One region of the Megasphaera sp. genome, then DNA from elsewhere that is predicted to be linked to it. Evidence: riboswitches for the same ligand, from Rfam matches in the RefSeq annotation. Region 1 holds a riboswitch; the other holds the start of a gene.
What was found. Region 1 has a riboswitch for cobalamin ahead of ACFWUB_RS01430 (MotA/TolQ/ExbB proton channel family protein). Riboswitches for the same ligand answer to the same signal wherever they lie in the genome.
Positions count from the first base shown of each region.

Region 1 (4,412 bases):
CACGGAGCCGCTGCCCTTAGTGACTTCGATGTGGTCGATAGCCCCGACACCGGGCAGGCTGGTCAAATCGACGCTGCCCCGGCCATAGCCGGAGCCCTGGGCATTGGCCAGACTCTGACCGTCGACGAGGATCAGGACCCGGTCGTCACCATTGAGCTTGACATAAGAAGAGATGCCAGGCACCATTTCATTGACGGTCACGCCGGTGACGCGCTGCAAGGCCTGCTGGACCGTCGTATCGTGATGGCTTTCCATATCCTTGGCCGTAATGACTGTCGTGTTGGACTGATTGGGTGGGATGGTTGGTGTAGGTGGTTGCATCTTTGCTTCCGATAACTTTACAGGTAGTTTTTCCCGAATGGCATCGAGGACGTCGGCGACGACATCGGGTACGTGCAGATTCCCGGCCGGCGCGGCGGCCTCATCCTTTCCCGGCCCGGCAGCCCAGCCGCGGCCGCCGGCTGCTGAACCCGTATGGCCGCTGAGACGTTCTGTCCCAGCCTGGGCCGACGGCTGGGAGCCCTTTGCCGCACCCTTTACAGAGGGCTCCCCTTTGCCGCTTTCCGTCTTGGCTGCATAAGTCATCCCGTCGGCACCGGCTTCATCCGGATCAGGCGACGCAACATCGGAGGCTGCCACAGCCCTGTCCGAAGATTCCGGGGATTCCGGTCCTTCCGGTCCCCTATCACGGCCATCCGGCTGAGAAACACGGCCCTCATCCGTATCGGTGCCAGCCGCGTCGTGACCGCCGGCACCGGCCAGGTCGTCGGCGTTATAGACCATGACGCCGGTTACGCCGTCCTGGCGGGTGTAATGATGGATCAGCGTGAAAAAACCGCCAGCTGTCAGGGCCAGATAGACGGCGACGTGGAGCGATACGGAAACGCCGGCAGCGACGCGGCCCCGTCGTTTTTCCCAGGGCTTCATGGCTGGCCTCCCTTGTCGGCGGCCAGGCCGATGTGGGCGATACCGGCCCGCTTGAAGGCATCGAGGACGTCGGCGACCTGACCGTAATCGAGGCCCCGGTCGGCGCAGAGGACGACGCTGAAAGCGCTGTCCTGACGCTGCTGGTCCCGAGCCGAAGCCAGGAGCTCATCGGCCTTGACGGGCTGTCCGTTGAGCCACAGGGACCCATCGGCCTTCAAGGTCACGACGTACTGGGCCGACGGCTGGGCCTGGGCGGCCGAAGCCCGCGGCAGCTGGACGCCGAGGCTGTGCAAATCGACCATGGACAAGGAGGTCATCATGAAGAAGACCAGCAAAAAGAACATGATGTCGATCATGGGGATGATCATAATCGACGGCTGTTCAAAATCGCGAATATTACGGAGGCGCATGGTCACTGCCCCGCTTTCACAGGCATCGTTTCCAATGCGGAAAAACACATTTCCATATCCGTAATGATGCGGTCCAGGCGCTGGGTGAAATAAGAATGGACGGCCAGGGCCAGGATGGCGACGCAGAGGCCGAAAGCCGTGGCGATGAGCGCTTCGCCGACGCCGCCGGTAATGGCCACGGCCTGGCCGGACTGGACATTGAGGATGCTGAAAGAGCGGATCATGCCGCTGATCGTCCCCAAGAGGCCCAGGAGCGGCGCCATGGTGACGATGACGCTCAGATAGTAGAGACGGCGGCGCAGTTTGGCCACGAAGATGCCCGACTGCATTTCGACGAAGGCCTTGACGTCAGGACCTGCCTGATGCTGAAAGACATCCTGCAAAATGAGGGGCAGGCCGCCGCGGCCGTCCATGGCCAAGCGCTGGGCCTGGTCGTAGCGCCGCAGCTTCATCTGCGTGTAGAATTGTTCGGCAAAGGCTTTCCCGGCGTCCATGTCTCCATAGAAAATCGCCCGTTCGATGCCAATGTAGCCGACGAAGAGAGAACAGGCCAGGAGCAGGTACATGACCGGCCCGCCTGCCTGAAATAACTGAAAACCCTGTAAAATCGCTTCCAAAATACCCTCCTGTCCGGCCTGCTGACGTGTCGAATGAAGGTACAAAATCAAAAGGAGCCGTCTTGTAGCGACAGCTCCCTTACGTATCTTTTTTACAATCTCCTTCCCATCGCTCGCAGGTCTATCGGTGATTATCCGTCAGGCAGTTCTTCTGGCTTGGCTTCCTGGCCATGGCTGCGCCTTCCCATACTTCGTACAGTGACATCGTTGCAGCCTGGCTCCACCCTACAGCGGCGGGACCGCGCCGGCATTGGACCGGCTTCTCTATTGAGTCTATGACACCTGACCTATTTCAAACTTACAAACATAACTATATCATGCCCAGCGCCAGACTGTCAATGAAGGGCTGCCCCGGCCTTTCCGTCCGGTGAGACCTCGACAGTGACGACGCTGCCCCCTTCACCCCGTTCCCAGCGGAGGATCTGGCAGGTCCCCAGGGGACAGGCAGCGGGCCAGTCGTTGAGCCAGGCCAGGAGGTCGGCAAAGGTCCCGGTCAGGACCAGCGTCTGCCGACTCCCTTCGCGGACGGACTGCTGCCACGACAAGAGCTGGACGTTCCGGGCCGCCAGGGAGGCCGCCACATCAGGGCCGGCATCAGGCTTTGCTGCCTCCCGCTTCTCCTGGGGCCGGGCCCGATGGGCATACGGGGCCAGCTGACGGTGGACGCCCTGCCAGCCCTGCCAGGTGTGATACGATGAGATGGCAAAGCAGGCGGCTATGGCAGCCAGCACGGCGAGGACGGGAAAGGCCCGCTGCCAGTCAGCCCTTCTTCGCCAGGCCTTCATGACGGCTCACCTCCAGGGAAAAAGGGATCCCCTCGCCCCGGTCGGGCTGCATCTTGGCCACGGCGGCCTGGCCCATGCCCTGCTGCTGCAAGGTCCGCTGCCACTGCTGAGGCCGGTCCGCAGCGGACGCCCGGCCTTGGATGACGACCCGGCCGGCCTGACTGCTCACGGTTTCCACGACGAGCCCGTCGGGTTTGGACGAAGCCAGGGCCACCATCAGGTACGGCGTCAGCAGCGGGCCGTCGGACGGCCCTTTCTTGGCGCGGTCGGCCAGGGCCTGGCTGCGCCGGATGGCATCATTGCGCTGCTGTATCTGCTGCTGCACGGGATAGAGATAGTCTGTATAATAGGCCTTTTCCCGTTGGATCTGATACTGAAAAAAGAGGCCTGCCCCGGCACAGACAGCCAGCATCAGCCCCAGGGCCAGACAGGCCGGCCGCTGCCAGCGGCGATGGTCCTGGCGGTAGCTGGCCGGTACGAGGTTGCATTTCATGATTCTCCCTCCTTACAAGAAAGCCAGCATGGCCGTAGGCTGGGACACGTGGTAAGCATCCATCAGGCGGTGCACGGCTTCGCTCGGCCCGGCAGGCTGCCATTCCGTCTCGTCTGCCCCATCCGGGAGCCAGCGGAAGACCGGCCCATCAGCCGTCGGCACAGCCGCCTGTACGTCATAGGCCAGGGGCAGGCCGTCGCGCAGGCGGACGCGGTGCTGCTGGCCATCGGGGGCTTCCTGAAAGGCCAGGGTCCCCGTACCGGTTGGCCAAAGGCGCCCCAAAAAAGCAGGCAGCAAGTCGATGGACTGGACGACGGCTCCGGCAGCCCCGGCAGCCCGGCAGATAGCGGCGACACATTCGGCCGGATAGGCGCCGACCGTCCAGTCACCGCTCCCGTCACCGCCTTTCGACGGACAAGCCGCCTCGAAGTCATAAGGCCGCCCTTCTTCACTGACCAGGCCGGCACCGGCGATGAGGGCATCGGCTTCCTGCCGGTCTGTCGTCCCCAGGGACAGGCGCTTCCAAAGGACGCTCGGCCCGCCGATGAGGACGCGCAGGCGCCAGCCAGCCAGGCCATAGCGCTGCAGGAGTTCTGGCAGACAGGACTGGACGCCCCCTTCCTGGCCCATCCAGTCCGGGTCCCGCTTGGTTTCATAGTCGCGATGACCCTGGCGGAAGGCCACGCGTCCATACCAGGTCCGTTTCGTCTTCAAAAGATGGACAGACTGTCCATTCAGCCATAAACAGGCATTTTGTTGCCACCACATAAGCTCACCTCTCTACTAATTGACATACTGTACGAAATGCAGCACGGTCCGGCCCTGTTCATCGGCCGTCACGGCAAAGTGCAGGCCGCACGTCTGCTGGACGCCCGTTCCCGGCGCAGCGGCCCGGGCCTGCAGATAGCCGCCCGGCGTCTGACCGGCCGGCTGATACTGGCAGCGGACGGTCAGGATGTCCCCAGGGCCAGCCAGCCCTTCTGCCCGGGGCACGGCCATGGCCTGGCCCGCCAGAAAAGCGTCCGGGTCCTGCCGCAGCTGGTTCCAGCCCTCACAGAGGGCGCTTTCGGCCAAATAGGTCAGCCGCACGGTCTCTTCATAGGTCCGGGCCATCTGGAAGTGCTGCCACGCCAGGGTCGCCGCCGTCAGGGCCAGACTCAGGGTCAGTACGGCGACGGTC
Region 1 covers NZ_CP181255.1:280,255-284,666, forward strand. The annotation lists gene ACFWUB_RS01420 (TonB-dependent receptor plug domain-containing protein) at 1-927, opposite strand, end outside; gene ACFWUB_RS01425 (ExbD/TolR family protein) at 924-1,337, opposite strand; gene ACFWUB_RS01430 (MotA/TolQ/ExbB proton channel family protein) at 1,340-1,954, opposite strand; cobalamin riboswitch at 2,078-2,255, opposite strand; gene ACFWUB_RS01435 (hypothetical protein) at 2,290-2,739, opposite strand; gene ACFWUB_RS01440 (PilN domain-containing protein) at 2,714-3,232, opposite strand; gene ACFWUB_RS01445 (hypothetical protein) at 3,245-4,000, opposite strand; gene ACFWUB_RS01450 (hypothetical protein) at 4,016-4,412, opposite strand, start outside.

Region 2 (4,412 bases), 970 kb from region 1:
ACGGGACGGTCAAGCACGTCTTTGCCCGCCTCAATCCGGCTGGCGTCAAGGTGCAGAGCTTCAAGAAGCCGAGTTCGGAAGAAATGGACCACGACTACATGTGGCGCATCAACAAGGCCCTGCCCGGCCGGGGAGAAATCGGCATCTTCAACCGCTCCCATTACGAAGAAGTCGTCGTCGCCCGCATCCACAACCTCATCAAGAGCGACGGCATGCCGGAAGAACTGGTCCGCAAGGATATCTGGGAGAGCCGCTATCGCCAGATACGCGACTGGGAACGGTACTTGTCGGAAAATGGCTTTCCTATGGTCAAGATATTCCTTCATTTGTCGAAAAACGAACAGAAGAAACGCCTGATCGACCGCATCGTGACCAAGCAGAAGAACTGGAAGTTCGACATGTCCGATATTGAAGAACGGAAATACTGGAACCGATATCAGAAAGTCTATGGCGAAGTCCTGACAGCGACGTCGACGAAGTATGCGCCCTGGTATATCGTCCCGGCTGACGACAAGTGGTATACGCGCTATGTCGTCGCCCAGATCGTCCTCAAGGAACTCAAGGCCATTAACCCGAAATTCCCGAAATTGTCACCGGAAGTCGAAAAACAGCTGGCCCGGTTCCGCCAGCTCCTGAAAGAAGTCGATATCAAGGACTTGAAGAGCATCAAGAATGCCATTGATGAGCAAAAAGTCAAATAAGAAGTGTTCCTGATAGGGTCAAATGTGATATAATAAGGACGGTTCAAGAAAACCGATGAAGTTCTGTACACGTTTTGAGACATATCTCAAGGAGGTACCGTTATGCTCGATGCAAAAGTAAAAGAATTAATTAACAAACAGATCAATCAGGAATTCTATTCGGAATATTTGTATTTAGCTTTTGCCAACTATTTCTATGACAATGGCCTCGACGGCTTTGCCAACTGGTATGATGTCCAGGCCCAGGAAGAACGGGATCACGCGATGCTCATGCGGACCTATCTGCACAACAACGGTGAACGCGTTACCTTCTCGGCCATTGCCGAACCGCAGAACGACTTTGACAGCATCAAAGCGGTCCTGAAAGCCGGCCTGGCCCATGAACAGTATGTCACATCCCTGATCAACAAGATCTATCAGGCCGCCGATAAAGTCCACGACTACCGGACCATGCAATGCTTCGACTGGTTCGTCAAGGAACAGGGTGAAGAAGAAAAGAATGCCGACGATTTGATCAAGAAATACAAGATGTTCGGCAGCGATGCCAAAGGCCTGTATTCTCTGAACCAGGAATTGCTGGCCCGTACCTATGTTGCTCCGACATTAGTCCTGTAAGTTTTACGATAATTCCATAAGCGCAATCAGGTGCGTAAGCTCAATAGAGAAGTCCGGTGCAAAACCGGCGCGGTCCCGCCGCTGTAAGGAGGAGCCAGGCTGCAATGATGTCACTGTACGTCCGCGTATGGGAAGGCGCAGCCATGGCCATGAATCCGAGCCAGAAGAACTGCCTGATTAGGATCACCGGTTGACCTGCGAGCGATGGGGATGGCGATTTTTACGGCGAGCCGCTTTTTATGAGCTGCTGGCCGTGAAGGACTCGTATGTAAGGGACTGTCGCATGAAGGCTTATGCCATCATGTGACAGCCTCTTTTTTTATATTTTTTATCAAAGGAGAGATGATTATGTTCCACAAAAAATTAAAGACCGCGCTGATTTTATCTTTGGCCCTGACGTCGTTTGGTGCTTTTTCGGCGCCCTCTTTTGCTGCCGGCTATACGCTGAACCCGGAAGTCAAGGACGCTACGCCGGCTTTGAAAAAGGCCGCGGAAATCGGGGTCCGCACGTACAACAACCCGGACATGCAGAACGAAGCCAATAAAGACGCCATCCTGGTATTGAGCTTCGGCACGACCTATAAGGACAGCCGCCAGAAGACCATCGACCAGACTGTATCGGCTATCAAGGCGGCCCATCCGGATCAGAAAGTCGTCGTCGCCTTCACGTCGCATATCATCGTCGACCGCATCAAGGCTAAAGAAGGCGTGACCGTACCGACGCCGGAACAGGCCATGGCCCAGCTGAAAAAAGAAGGCTATACGCGCGTGGCCATTACCTCCCTGGACATCATCCCGGGTATGGAATATGCTTATGATACGGCTATTTTCGACCTCTACAAACATGATTTCAAGAAATTGACCCTCGGCACGCCGCTCATGTATTGGATGGGACAGGAAGACCAGCGCGACGACATCGCTGAATTCGTCAAAGCCTTCTCGACACAGTTCCCGAAAATTGGCAAGAAAGACGCCATCCTGGTCATGGCCCATGGCACGCCGCATCCGGCCAATGCTTATTACTCCGTCGTCCAGAACCGCCTCGATGCAGCTGATCTGGGCAATGTCTACATCTACTCTGTCGAAGGCTGGCCCCATCTGGATACAGTCATTCCCCAGCTGAAAGCCAAGGGCATCAAGCACGTCATCCTCATGCCCATGATGATGGTCGCCGGCGACCATGCCAATAACGACATGGCCGGTGCCGATGCCGATTCCCATAAGAGTATCCTGGAAAAAGAAGGCTTCACGGTTACGACCTATATCCATGGCCTGGGAGAAAATGAAGCGGTCCGCCAGATGTTCGTCGAACGAGCTGATGAAGCCTGGAATGCCCTGGAAGCCCAGTAATTTGACTTCATGGAATTTTTTCCTACCAAATTAGTCCATCCTTTTCGTCTATCATTCCATATGCTTCCTTTGTATAATGAATTCACGAAATGCATATAACAAACGTGAAGAAATAGGAGATGGAAGACATGAAACAAGTGAAAATAATTACAGCTCAAGAAGCAGCTCAGCTCGTCAAAGACGGTGACGTCGTCACGACCAATGGTTTCGTCGGTTCCGGACAGCCGGAAGCGCTGACCAGCGCCCTGGAAGAACGCTTCCTCAATACGGGTTCGCCGAGAGATTTGACGCTCATCTATGCCGCTTCCCAGGGGAATACGGATGGCCGCGGCGGCGACCACTTCGCCCACGAAGGGATGTTGAAAAAAGCCATCCTCGGCCACTGGAACGCCGTTACGGCCCTGCAGAAATTAGTCAATGAAAATAAGATCCAGGCCTACAACCTGCCCCAGGGCACGCTGTCCCAGTATTTCCGTGACGTCGCAGCTCATCGCTTAGGCACGATTACCCACGTCGGTCTCGATACCTTTGCGGACCCCCGCATCAGCGGCGGCCGTCTCAATGACGTCACCAAGGAAGACTTCGTCAAAGTCATCAACATCGAAGGCCATGACCAGCTCTTCTATCCGCGTATGGATATGAATATCGGCTTCATCCGCGGGACTTATGCCGATGAATGGGGCAACATCGTCCTGACCAAGGAAGTATCGCCTTTCGATGCCACGCCGCTGGCACAGGCCGTCCATAACAGCGGCGGTATCGTCGTCGTCCAGGTTGAAAAAATCGTCAAAGGCGGCACGCTCGACCCGAAACTGGTCAAAGTACCGGGCATCTACGTCGACTACGTCGTTCAGGTCGATGACGAAACGAAACGGCAGCAGTCCTTCGACTGCGAATATGACCCGTCCCTGACGGGCGAAACGACGATTCCCGTCAAAGCCCTGGATCCGGCTCCGCTCAATGCCAAGAAAGTCATTGCCCGCCGGGCAGCCCTGTTGCTTCTCAATATGAGCAGTGAAGCCGTCATCAACCTGGGCATCGGTATTCCGGAACTCGTCTCGTCCGTAGCCAACGAAGAAGGCATCGGCGACAGCTTGACCATGACTGTCGAAGCCGGGGCCATCGGCGGCGTACCTCTCGGCGGCGTCCGCTTCGGGGCTTCTGTCAATGCCGAAGCCTACATGGACCAGGCTACACAGTTCGACTTCTACGATGGCGGCGGCCTGGACCTGACCTGCCTGGGCCTGGCCGAATGCGATAAAGAAGGCAATATCAACGTATCCAAATTCGGTACGCGCATTGCCGGCTGCGGCGGCTTCGTCAACATCACCCAGAATACGAAGAACGTCGTCTTCTGCGGGACCTTTACGACAGGGAAACTCCGCGAAGAAATCAAAGACGGTGAACTGCACATCCTGCAGGAAGGGAAAGTCAAGAAATTCGTTCCCGAAGTCGGTCACATCACCTTCAGCGGCAACTATGCCCGTAAACATAAACAGCATGTCCTCTACATCACAGAACGTGCCGTATTCGAAATGAAAGAAGACGGTGTCCACCTGACCGAAATCGCCCCGGGCATCGACCTCCAGAAAGACGTCCTCGACCAGATGGGTTTCACGCCGATCATCGACGAAGTCAAAGTCATGCCGGCCTTCCTCTTTGAAGATAAACCCATGGGTTTGAAAAAGATGAAAGAAGAAATGAACAAATAATAGTTTGTAGTACAGAGTTTGTTGTTTGCAGAAA
Region 2 covers NZ_CP181255.1:1,248,364-1,252,775, reverse strand. The annotation lists gene ACFWUB_RS05980 (polyphosphate kinase 2 family protein) at 1-701, shown strand, start outside; gene ACFWUB_RS05975 (ferritin) at 804-1,316, shown strand; cobalamin riboswitch at 1,328-1,508, shown strand; gene ACFWUB_RS05970 (sirohydrochlorin cobaltochelatase) at 1,665-2,666, shown strand; gene ACFWUB_RS05965 (acyl CoA:acetate/3-ketoacid CoA transferase) at 2,795-4,378, shown strand.
Region 2: another riboswitch for cobalamin. It lies ahead of ACFWUB_RS05970 (sirohydrochlorin cobaltochelatase); the one in region 1 lies ahead of ACFWUB_RS01430 (MotA/TolQ/ExbB proton channel family protein).